DNA from 3 places in the Nesterenkonia maliinae genome. Region 3 is predicted to be linked to each of the others. Evidence: riboswitches for the same ligand, from Rfam matches in the RefSeq annotation. Region 3 holds a riboswitch; each other region holds the start of a gene.

Evidence for each region. Region 3 has a riboswitch for S-adenosylmethionine ahead of ACHAA4_RS06295 (ABC transporter ATP-binding protein). Riboswitches for the same ligand answer to the same signal wherever they lie in the genome.
Region 1: it holds a riboswitch for S-adenosylmethionine, as region 3 does, so the genes downstream of both, ACHAA4_RS10445 (O-acetylhomoserine aminocarboxypropyltransferase/cysteine synthase family protein) here and ACHAA4_RS06295 (ABC transporter ATP-binding protein) in region 3, are expected to answer to the same signal.
Region 2: it holds a riboswitch for S-adenosylmethionine, as region 3 does, so the genes downstream of both, ACHAA4_RS12800 (nitrite/sulfite reductase) here and ACHAA4_RS06295 (ABC transporter ATP-binding protein) in region 3, are expected to answer to the same signal.

Annotation. Positions count from the first base shown of each region.
Region 1 covers NZ_JBIMEY010000005.1:81,712-84,954, forward strand. The annotation lists gene ACHAA4_RS10425 (FAD-binding oxidoreductase) at 1-417, opposite strand, end outside; gene ACHAA4_RS10430 (hypothetical protein) at 499-789, opposite strand; gene ACHAA4_RS10435 (hypothetical protein) at 874-1,236, opposite strand; gene ACHAA4_RS10440 (hypothetical protein) at 1,345-1,551, opposite strand; SAM riboswitch class IV at 1,719-1,853, shown strand; gene ACHAA4_RS10445 (O-acetylhomoserine aminocarboxypropyltransferase/cysteine synthase family protein) at 1,986-3,243, shown strand, end outside.
Region 2 covers NZ_JBIMEY010000007.1:185,307-188,549, reverse strand. The annotation lists gene ACHAA4_RS12805 (phosphoadenylyl-sulfate reductase) at 1-11, opposite strand, end outside; gene ACHAA4_RS12800 (nitrite/sulfite reductase) at 8-1,780, opposite strand; SAM riboswitch class I at 1,785-1,882, opposite strand; gene ACHAA4_RS12795 (sulfurtransferase) at 1,951-2,793, opposite strand; gene ACHAA4_RS12790 (sirohydrochlorin chelatase) at 2,790-3,243, opposite strand, start outside.
Region 3 covers NZ_JBIMEY010000002.1:388,600-391,842, forward strand. The annotation lists gene ACHAA4_RS06290 (aliphatic sulfonate ABC transporter substrate-binding protein) at 1-633, opposite strand, end outside; gene ACHAA4_RS06295 (ABC transporter ATP-binding protein) at 868-1,764, opposite strand; SAM riboswitch class I at 1,774-1,886, opposite strand; SAM riboswitch class I at 2,008-2,107, shown strand; gene ACHAA4_RS06300 (methionine ABC transporter ATP-binding protein) at 2,115-2,996, shown strand; gene ACHAA4_RS06305 (methionine ABC transporter permease) at 2,996-3,243, shown strand, end outside.

The sequences.
Region 1 (3,243 bases), on a different contig from region 3:
CGCTGGGTCCGGCGCGTACATCAGCCCGTGCTCTGCGGCGGCCGAGTTCAGATCAGCGTTGATCACGCCCGGTTCGACCACGGCGACCTCGTCCTCAGGTCGCATCGCGAGAATCTGGTTCATCCGGGTCAGGTTCAGCACCACGGAGCCCTCGGTGGAGTTGGCCCCACCCGAGACCGACGTTCCCGCGCCCCGGGTGATCAGCGCGAAGCCGTGTTCGGCGGAGAGCCGCACGAGCTTCTGCACGTCCTCGGTCGATTCGGCGAAGACGACGGCGCGCGGCGGGTGTACCTGCCAATGCTCCAGCGGTCCCTTGTCCACCGCGTGGGCGTCGAGCTCGCCCGGGTCGGTGGTCAGGGCATGCGGCGCGAAGGCGCTGCGCAGGGCTGTCAGGACATCGTTGTCGGAGGCGCTCATGGGAGATGAGTCTAGGTCAGGGCGCGCCCCCGCCCCGGGGTGAAAAGTCGTAGCGTTGTGGCGGGTCGTAGAGCTAGAGCGCTACGACGAAGCAGCTACTCTACGATTTTTTGAATCCGGGGTGCGGCCCGTGGCGTGGGTCCGGACCAGCAGGATGGTCAGGATCGAGCCGATGAACGGGGCGAGAACCAGCAGAAAGGCGAATGCGATCTTCGGTGCGAAGTCCAGGCTTCTGTTCCGGACGAGCTCCACAGCGGCCCAGATGACGAGGCTGGCGTAGAGGACCGGTATGGCCCACCACGCGATGTCGATCCAGGAGGAGGTGATCGTGGGGTTCAGTCCGAGGAACGCAGAAAGCGTCGTGTGAAGCATGAAATAGGTGTCCAAGAGATGGGGGTCCACGTTCGCGAAACCACGCTACATCCTCTGGCGCTGAAGGATAAGAGGTCGTCGGTCTCAGGGGCGGGGGGTGGAGGGCGTGACCAGCCATCGCTCGGCATCGTCGTCGCACTCCTCGGGGACGTCGTAGATATCCGGGCCCGGTCCGCCTCCGCCTACCGTGATGTCATCGCCGGCGGAATATTCAACGCCCCGCCACGTGAACTCCGCCCCGTCGGGAGCCTCTTCGAGCTCATGGGCGGGGAAGAGCGCGAGGGTGAGGGCATGCTCGGGAGCAGGCCCCTGGATGTAGTAGCACCCGCGGATCTCTGCGATGCGTCCCTGCAGGCCCATATCGGGCCCGGAAGCGTCCTCGACGACGTAGTTGGGGACGCCCGCCGGGGCGTTCGGGTCCTGGAGGCCGGTGGTGCAACCAATCATGGTTGCTCCGAGGACGGCCCAGGCCGCGGTCGCGCCAGCGAGTCTCCGTGAACCTGCCATGGTCTTACCGTGGCAGAGATCCGTGGGCTTCGGAAGGTCTTTGGCGGATCAGCCCTCAGTGTGGACCTGCCACTGCTGGACGTCCTCATCGCATTGATCGGGGACCCGATAGGTCATCGATCGGGCGGGGCTTCCTCCGAGCCAGATGTCGTCGCCCTCGGCGCAGTCCTCCCCGTTGAGGACGTATCCCTCTCCTGCGGAGGACTCCCCGAGAATGTCGGCCGGGAAGACCGCGACCCCCGGCTCGCCCCCCACGCTCGCAGAAATCGTAGCGCTGTGGGAGATCGTAGGGATAGAGCGCTACGACAAAGCAACAGCTCTACGATTTTTTGCCAGCAGGGAGGGGGGAACATGACGAACTGCGAATCCCACCTGGAGTCAGCACTTGCACGCAAGCATTCCGCCGTGCAGACTTATGCCTAGGTCAAGAGTGCCAGCGCAAAACCCCGGTTTGCTGGCCGGCAACCCTCCAGTTCGCGGTGGGGTGCCCCGGGTGACGACCTGGCTGCGGCAGTCTTCGTAGAAGCTTCATCGACTGACCGTGGCAAGCGCGGGCCACACACCAGTGCGGGCCCTTTCACCCCAGTCCTCAGGACAGGGCCGTACAGGATTCAGCGCCGGCAGCTCTATCACCGGCAGCGACGTTCATATCCGGTCCAGGTCCTGGGCCGCATTGAACGGAGAATCTTTTGAGTAACGAGAACAACTGGCAGTTCGAGACCCAGCAGATCCACGCCGGAGTCGCTCCCGACCCGGTCACCGGAGCACGGGCGCTGCCGATCCAGCAGACCACCTCCTTCGTCTTCCCCGACACCGCCGCCGCCGCGCGTCGCTTCGGCCTCGAAGAGATCGCCCCCGTCTACTCCCGCATCGGCAACCCCACGGTCCAGGCCGTGGAGGACAAGATCGCCGCCCTCGAGGGTGGAGTCGGGGCGCTCGCCGTCGGCTCCGGACAGGCCGCAACCTCGCTGGCGCTGCTGAACATCGCCCACGCCGGCAGCCACATCGTCGCCTCGCCCACGCTCTACGGCGGCACGCAGAACCTCTTCAAGCACACTCTGCCGAAGTTCGGCATCGAGGTCTCCTTCGTGGAGGACCCCGATGACCTGGAGTCTTGGCGCGCCGCCACCCGGGAGAACACGGTGGCCTTCTTCGGCGAAGCGGTGGCGAACCCGCGCGGCGACGTGCTCGACATCGAAGGCGTCGCCTCGGTGGCGCACGAGTTCGGGGCGCCGCTGATCATCGACTCCACGCTGACCACGCCCTACCTGATCCGTCCCTTCGACTTCGGCGCCGACGTCGTCGTGCACTCGGCGACGAAGTTCCTCGGCGGACACGGCACCGCCATCGCCGGGGTGATCGTGGACTCCGGGCGCTTCGACTACTTCGCGCACCCGGAGCGCTTCCCCGGCTTCTCCACCCCCGATGAGAGCTACCACGGGCTGGTCTTCGGCCGGGATCTCGGGCCGGAGGGGATCTTCGGCGTCAACCTCTCCTTCATCCTCAAGGCCCGGGTCCAGCTGCTGCGCGACTTCGGCCCGGCGCTGTCCCCGCACAACGCCTTCGAGATCAACCTGGGCCTGGAGACGCTCTCGCTGCGGATCGAGCGCCACGTCGAGAACGCCCAGAAGGTCGCCGAATACCTCGAGGCCCACCAGGACGTGCGGCGGGTCTACTACTCCGGTCTGCCTTCGAGCCCCTGCTTCGAGCGCGCCCAGAAGTACCTGCCCCGGGGGTCCGGGGCGGTGCTGGCCTTCGAGCTCGCCGGCGGAGCAGCCGACGACGTCGAGGCGCAGGCCCGCGCGGGCCAGGCGTTCGTGGACGCCCTGGAGCTGCACTCGCTGGTGGCCAACGTGGGCGACGTCCGCTCGCTGGTGATCCACCCCGCCTCGACCACGCACAGCCAGCTCAGCCCCGCCGAGCAGCGGGCCGCCGGGGTCAAGCCCG
Region 2 (3,243 bases), on a different contig from region 3:
GACTCCGTCATGAGATGGCCTCTTTCCGGGGTTCCTCGAGCTGCGGCTCTGGTTCCTCCAGCTGCAGATGGTCCTCGTCCACCCGGTGGGCCCAGGCTGCGAAGGTCTCATTGGAGCTGTCCCGGGTGCGCAGGTAGCGACGGATCAGCGCCTCGGTGTAGTCGACCAGCCCCTCCACGGTGACCTTCAGGCCGCGGACCGTCCGTCCGAGCCCGGGATCCTCCCGATCGGAGGAGGCCAGCCCACCGCCGAGGTGGACCTGGAAACCCGGTGTCTTCTCGCCGTCGGGGTCGGGCAGCAGCTGTCCCTTCAGCCCGATGTCGGCGGTCTGGATGCGGGCGCAGGAGTTCGGGCATCCGTTGATGTGCAGGGTGAGCCGCTCGGGAAGCTGGTCGGCCACGTCCGCGAGCCGGATCTCCAGCGCGGAGATCGTCTTCTGGGCGGTGGTCTTGGTCTCCACGATCGCCAGCTTGCAGAACTCGATGCCGGTGCAGGCCATCGTGGATCGGCGGAAGACCGTGGGATCGGGGTCGAGTCCCAGGTCGCTCAGCCCGGCCTTGACCGTGGCCAGGTTCTGCTCGGGCACGTCGAGCACCACGAGCTTCTGGTGCGGGGTGGTGCGCAGCCGGAGGGACCCGTTGGCCTCCAGCAGCTCGGCCAGCTTCACCAGCAGCTCCCCGTTGACCCGGCCGACGACGGGAGCGGCGCCGATGTAGTAGCGACCGTCCTTCTGCCGGTGGACGCCCACGTGGTCCCCCGGTCGGCTCGGCGCGGGAGCAGGCAGCCCGTCCCGGAGCCTGTGGCCCAGGTACTCGTCCTCGACGACCTGCCGGAACTTCTCCGGTCCCCAGTCGTTGAGCAGGAACTTCAGTCTCGCCTTCTGCCGCAGCCGCCGGTAGCCGTAGTCGCGGAAGACCTGGGTCACCGCGTGCCACACATCCGGCGCCTCGTCCTCGGTGGTGAAGACCCCGAGGCGTTCGGCCAGCCTGGGGTTGGTGGAGAGTCCCCCGCCGACCCAGACGTCGTAGCCCGGGCCGTGTTCGGGGTGGACGACGCCCACCAGGCCGAAGTCGTTGATCTCATGGACCACGTCCTGGCTGGGGTGTCCGGTGATCGCGGTCTTGTACTTGCGCGGGAGGTTCGAGAGCGTGGAGTCCCCGATGTAGCGGAGGGCGATCTCAGCGATCACCGGCGTGGGGTCGATGATCTCCTCCGCGCAGATGCCGGCCACGGGAGAACCCAAGATCACCCGCGGAACGTCTCCGCAGGCCTCCGTGGTGCCCAGGTCCACGGATTCGAGACGGCGCCAGATCTCCGGGACGTCCTCGACCCGCACCCAGTGCAGCTGGATGTTCTGCCGGTCGGTCAGATCCGCGGTGTTGCGGGCGAAGTCCACGGCGATCTGACCGACCACGCGCAGCTGCTCGGTGGTCAGTGCGCCGCCGTCGATCCGGACCCGGAGCATGAAGTACTTGTCGTCGACCTCCTCCGGGGGCAGCGAGTTGTGCGCACCGGCCGGGACGCCGGGGCGTCGCTGGGTGTAGAGGCCCCACCAGCGGAAGCGGCCGCGCAGATCATCAGAGTGGATCGAGTCGAAGCCCTCCTTGGAGTAGACCTGTTCGATCCGCTCGCGGACGTTCAGGCCGTCATCGGCCTGCTTGAGCTCCTCGTTGTGGTTCAGCGGGTCCTTGCCGTCGATCTTCCACTGGCCGTTGGGTCGTGGGGATGAACGGTCGGGCCGCCTACTGGCGGTGGACGTGGTAGCTGTATCGGTCGACAAAATGCCTCCATCGTTCCCGGCGTGAGCACCCGGCGTGTGCATGTAAGTTCCGGGTTGCTGCGGCGTCGTTGAGCCAGGTCTCTCAGCCGCTCTGGATGGTTGGTCGCCCTCGTGCGGTGCGATAGGTCCACACTAAAATACAATGCTGAACTTATCAATTATGTGTGTCATTAAAGTTCACGTTGCGATGCACTGTGGATCGCATGATCCCCATCATGGACCCACTGGCCGAACCCTCCGGGGAAGAGCACCGGGTCGAAGCCTGCCGCGCTGAGCGCGAGCACCGCATGCGTGGAGTGAACTCCGGAGGCGCAGTAACAGTAGACGGGGCTTCCGGGCTCGACCCCGAGCTCCAGGTAGCGCTGCCGCAGCTGGGCAGCCGGAAGGAGCCGCCCCCGGTTGTCGACGTTCCCTGAGACCGGGGCGTTCAGCGCCCCCGGGATGTGGCCGTCACCGGCGAAGCGCTGGACGGAGCGGGCGTCGGTCAGCTGCGCCTCGGGTTCGAGGGCCGCGATCTGATCCAGGTCGGCGGTCTTCATCCCCCCGAACCTGATCGCCGTCTCCGTGGCCTCGGGCAGCTCGAAGCCCTCGGCGAGTGCATGCCCGGCCTGGGCCCAGGCGCGCAGCGAGCCGTCGAGCACCCGCACATCGGTCAGGCCCGCATGACGCAGCAGCCACCAGGCGCGCGCCGACGAGAAGTTCTTCACGTCGTCATAGACCACCACGGTGTCCTGGGGTCCGATGCCCCAGCGGCGCACCGACTCCTGAAACGCGGCAAGGTCGGGAAGCGGATGCGGGCCCTCTGCTGCGCGCCGGTCCGGGGCGCTGAGCTCGTACTCCAGGTCGACGAACACGGCCCCCGGGATGTGCCCGGCCAGGTATTCGGGAAGGCCCTCCGGGCGGTCTTGACGCCATCGAACGTCGAGCAGGGTCAGCGGCGCACCGGTGCGCTGGAGGGCACGGAGCTCCTCCACGGTGATGCTGACCTCCCGCGAGGCGGGCGCGCCGGTCATGGCGCCCCCTGCAGCTCGGCCACGGAGGTTGGCACGGACGCGGAGGTCGGCACGGGGACGGCCTGGAGATACCGGTCCAGCACGAGGTCGACCAGCTGAGCCGGAGCCGTCGGCCGACCGGGAGCCAGCAGCGGCTCGGTGGTCAGGTCGGCGCCGGTCGATTCGAGCAGGGTCTGGAAGTACCCCGGGGCCAGCAGGTAGCTCGCCACCACCACGCGCTGCCTGGGATGCTCTGCGCGGGCCTGGGCCACGGCCGCGGCGACGCTGGGCTGCGCGAAGGAGAGGTAGGACTCGTGGACCGTGACTCCGAGGTGGTGGGCGAGCATCGCGGCGGCGGCTTCACAGTCGCGGACCGCGGAGGCGTCCGAAGAGCCTGCCGCGCCGAGGATGATGATGTCCCGGTCGGGATCGGCGCCGATCTCCCCCAGTCGGTGGGCGAGCAACTCGGTG
Region 3 (3,243 bases):
GTCGGCCTCGGCGCCGGCCATGATGGGATCCAGGCCGGCCCAGGCGTCCACGTCGCCGTTGGCCAGTGCCTGCCACCCGTCGGCGTGCTGCAGGGACTGGACCTCCACGTCATCCACACTGAGCCCGGCCTCCTGGAGGGACCGTGCCATGAAGAAGTAGGGGTCCGTCGCGGGTGTTGCCGCGATCGACGCTCCTTCGAGGTCCTCCACCGATTCGATGTCGGAATCCCCGTCGGTCACAAGCGCAGACCACTCCGGCTGGTTCTCGATCATGATCGTGTGGGTGTCGGCGCCGACTGCGCGGTTGAGCAGCGCCGCCGAGCCTGCGGTGGATCCCACGTCGATGTTGCCGGCGCGGAGGTTCTCGTTGGCGACGTTCGAGCCTGTGGACTGCACCCACTTCACATCGACGTCGAGCTCCTCGAGCTCCTCCTCCAACCAGCCGTTCTCCAGGATGATCAGGCTCAGCGGGTTGTAGGTGGCGAAGTCGATGTTCAGCGTCTCGAGCTGCTCATCCTCACCGCCGTCGCCGCCGCATGCGGTGGCGAGCAGCGCCACGGCGGCGGCCGCCGAGACCGCCTTGACGGAGGTGCGGCGGGGGCGTGAGGAGCGGGAAGCGGTGGTGCTGGGCATGGGGGAGGGCCTTTCGGTACTTCAGTGATGGACAGTGTGCTGGAAGTTCTGAGTCGTGCATGTCAGGTGCAAGCGGGTGGATGCCTCTGAAGAGATCGGCTGTCCGGTGATGACCGGGATCCGACCGAAGGGTGAGCGAAGAGTGCATCGGACAGCTGGCCGGTGCGCTTCGGTGCTGGTGCTGGGAGGGTCAGGGCTGCGCCCGGCGGTCTCTCCACGGGGTCAGTGGTGGGGTCAGTGGCTGTGTGAGTCGACGCCGAGCCCGGAGAAGAGCTCACCGCGCAGCGCCGCCAGTTCGGCTGAGGCGCGATCGCGCGGACGCTCACCGGGCACGTTCAGCAGACGAGCGATCGTGGCGCCCTCGGCGGGGTCGGGATCGGCCGGATCCTTGCCCAGGAGGAGCACGCGGTCTGCGAGCTGCAGCGCCTCGTCCACGTCGTGGGTGACCAGCAGCACCGTGGTGCCGGTCTGCGCATGCAGATCTAGCAGCAGGTCCTGCATCTTGAGCCGGGTCAGTGCGTCGAGGGCGCCGAAGGGCTCGTCGAGCAGCAGCACGCCGGGGCGGCGGGCCAGGGCGCGGGCCAGCGACGCCCGCTGTGCCATGCCGCCGGAGATCTCCCGGGGCCGCAGCGACGCACGGTCATGGAGCCCGACCAGCTCCAGGAGCTCATTGACGCGTTCGCGGCCCTCGGACTTGGACAGGCTGCGCGGCAGGCCCAGACTGACGTTCTTGTGGATCGAGCGCCAGGGCAGCAGTCGCGGCTCCTGGAACCCGACCGCAGTGCGTTCGTCATAGCGCTGCACCGGGGAGCCGTTGATCAGGATCTCACCGGTGCTTCCGGTGTCGAGACCGCCGACGGCGCGCAGCAGCGTGGACTTGCCGCAGCCGGAGGACCCCAAGATCGCCAGCACCTCGCCGGGGGCGATCTGCAGGCTGACGTCGCGCAGCACGGTGCGGGAGCCGAAGCCCCGGCCGACGCCGGAGAGCTTGACGTCCAGCGAGGTGTACTGCGCTCGGCTCGCCGGCGCTTCAGCGGGCGCGGCAGAGACCTCGGAGGTGTCTGAGGTGTCGGCAGTGTGCGCAGGGGTGACTGCGGCGGTGCCGTTCAGGGTGGAGGCAGGCGAAATCATCAGAGGATACTCCCATCGATCCTGGCGGTAGCACCCGGCGAAAAGACTCCTCATCTGAGGGGTCCCTCCCTGGGTTGCTGCGGCGTCGACGAGCCAGATCTCTCGGCCGCTCGGGATGGTACGCGGATCAGACTACGCCCAGCCGGGGAATCCGATCAATGTCACGCTCACTCAATGAGACAAAACGCAACACATATCCCGACTTGACTTTTCGCCCAGGTTCGCCCTTAGAGTGAGGGCACTCAACCATCCAGAGCGACTGAGAGATCTGGCTCGAAGACGTCGCAGCAACCCGGAGGGCCTCACAGCCTCGGCCGGGTGCTAACGCCAGGACCGATGGAGCATGCCTCATGATTTCGCTTACCCATGTCTCGACGACCTTCGCCGCCCGCGGCAGGGAGCCGCTGACCGCAGTCGATGACGTCAGCCTTGAGGTGCCGCGAGGCAGCATCCAGGGCATCATCGGGTTCTCAGGCGCCGGGAAGTCCACGCTGCTACGCAACATCAACCTGCTGGAACGCCCCACATCGGGCACCGTGAGCGTCGCCGGCACCGAGCTGACCAGCCTGGATGACGCGGCCCTGCGCCAGGCCCGGCACCAGATCGGCATGATCTTCCAGGGGTTCAACCTGGTCAACAACCTCACCGTCGCGCAGAACGTCGAGCTCTCACTGAAGTTCGCCGGGGTCAGGGACCGGCGGGAGCGTCTCCGCCGGGCCGCAGAAGCGCTGGAGATCGTCGACATCACCGACAAGACCTCCGTCTATCCGGCACAGCTCTCGGGTGGCCAGAAGCAGCGGGTGGCGATCGCCCGGGCGCTGGCCACCAAGCCGGAGGTGCTGCTCTGCGATGAACCGACCTCCGCGCTGGACCCCTTCACCACGGCCACCGTGCTGCAGTACCTGGCTGACGTGAACCGTGAATTCGGCATCACCGTGGTGATCGTGACCCACGAGATGGAAGTCATCAAGGCCCTCGCCGACAATGTCGCGGTGATGGAGGACGGTCGCGTGGTGGAGGAGTTCCCCGCCTCGGAGCTTCGCCGGGAGGGTTTCAACCCCCGCACCTCGATCGGGAAGTATCTGCTCACCGATGGGATCCGGCTGGACCGCAGCGGCCCCCGAGCGCACGAGTCGACAGCTGATCCGCAGGACCCGGACGCCGCGCAGACGGGCTATGCACGCCGGTCCCAGCACACCGCGCTCGCCGCTTCGACAGGGGGTGTGCGCTGATGAACCTCGTCATCGAACGACTCCCCGAGATCAACCAGGCCATGTTGGAGACCTTCGCGATGATCGCGGTCGCCATCCCGGTGGCAGTCCTGCTCGGCACCCCGCTGGGCATCTGGCTCTTCGTCCACGCCCCCGACGGGCTGGCGCCGCGACCCCGCTCCCACGCCATCGTCTCCGGACTGGTCAACATGATCCGGTCCTTCCCCTTCCTGATCCTGCTCATCGCGATCATCCCGTTCACCCGGTT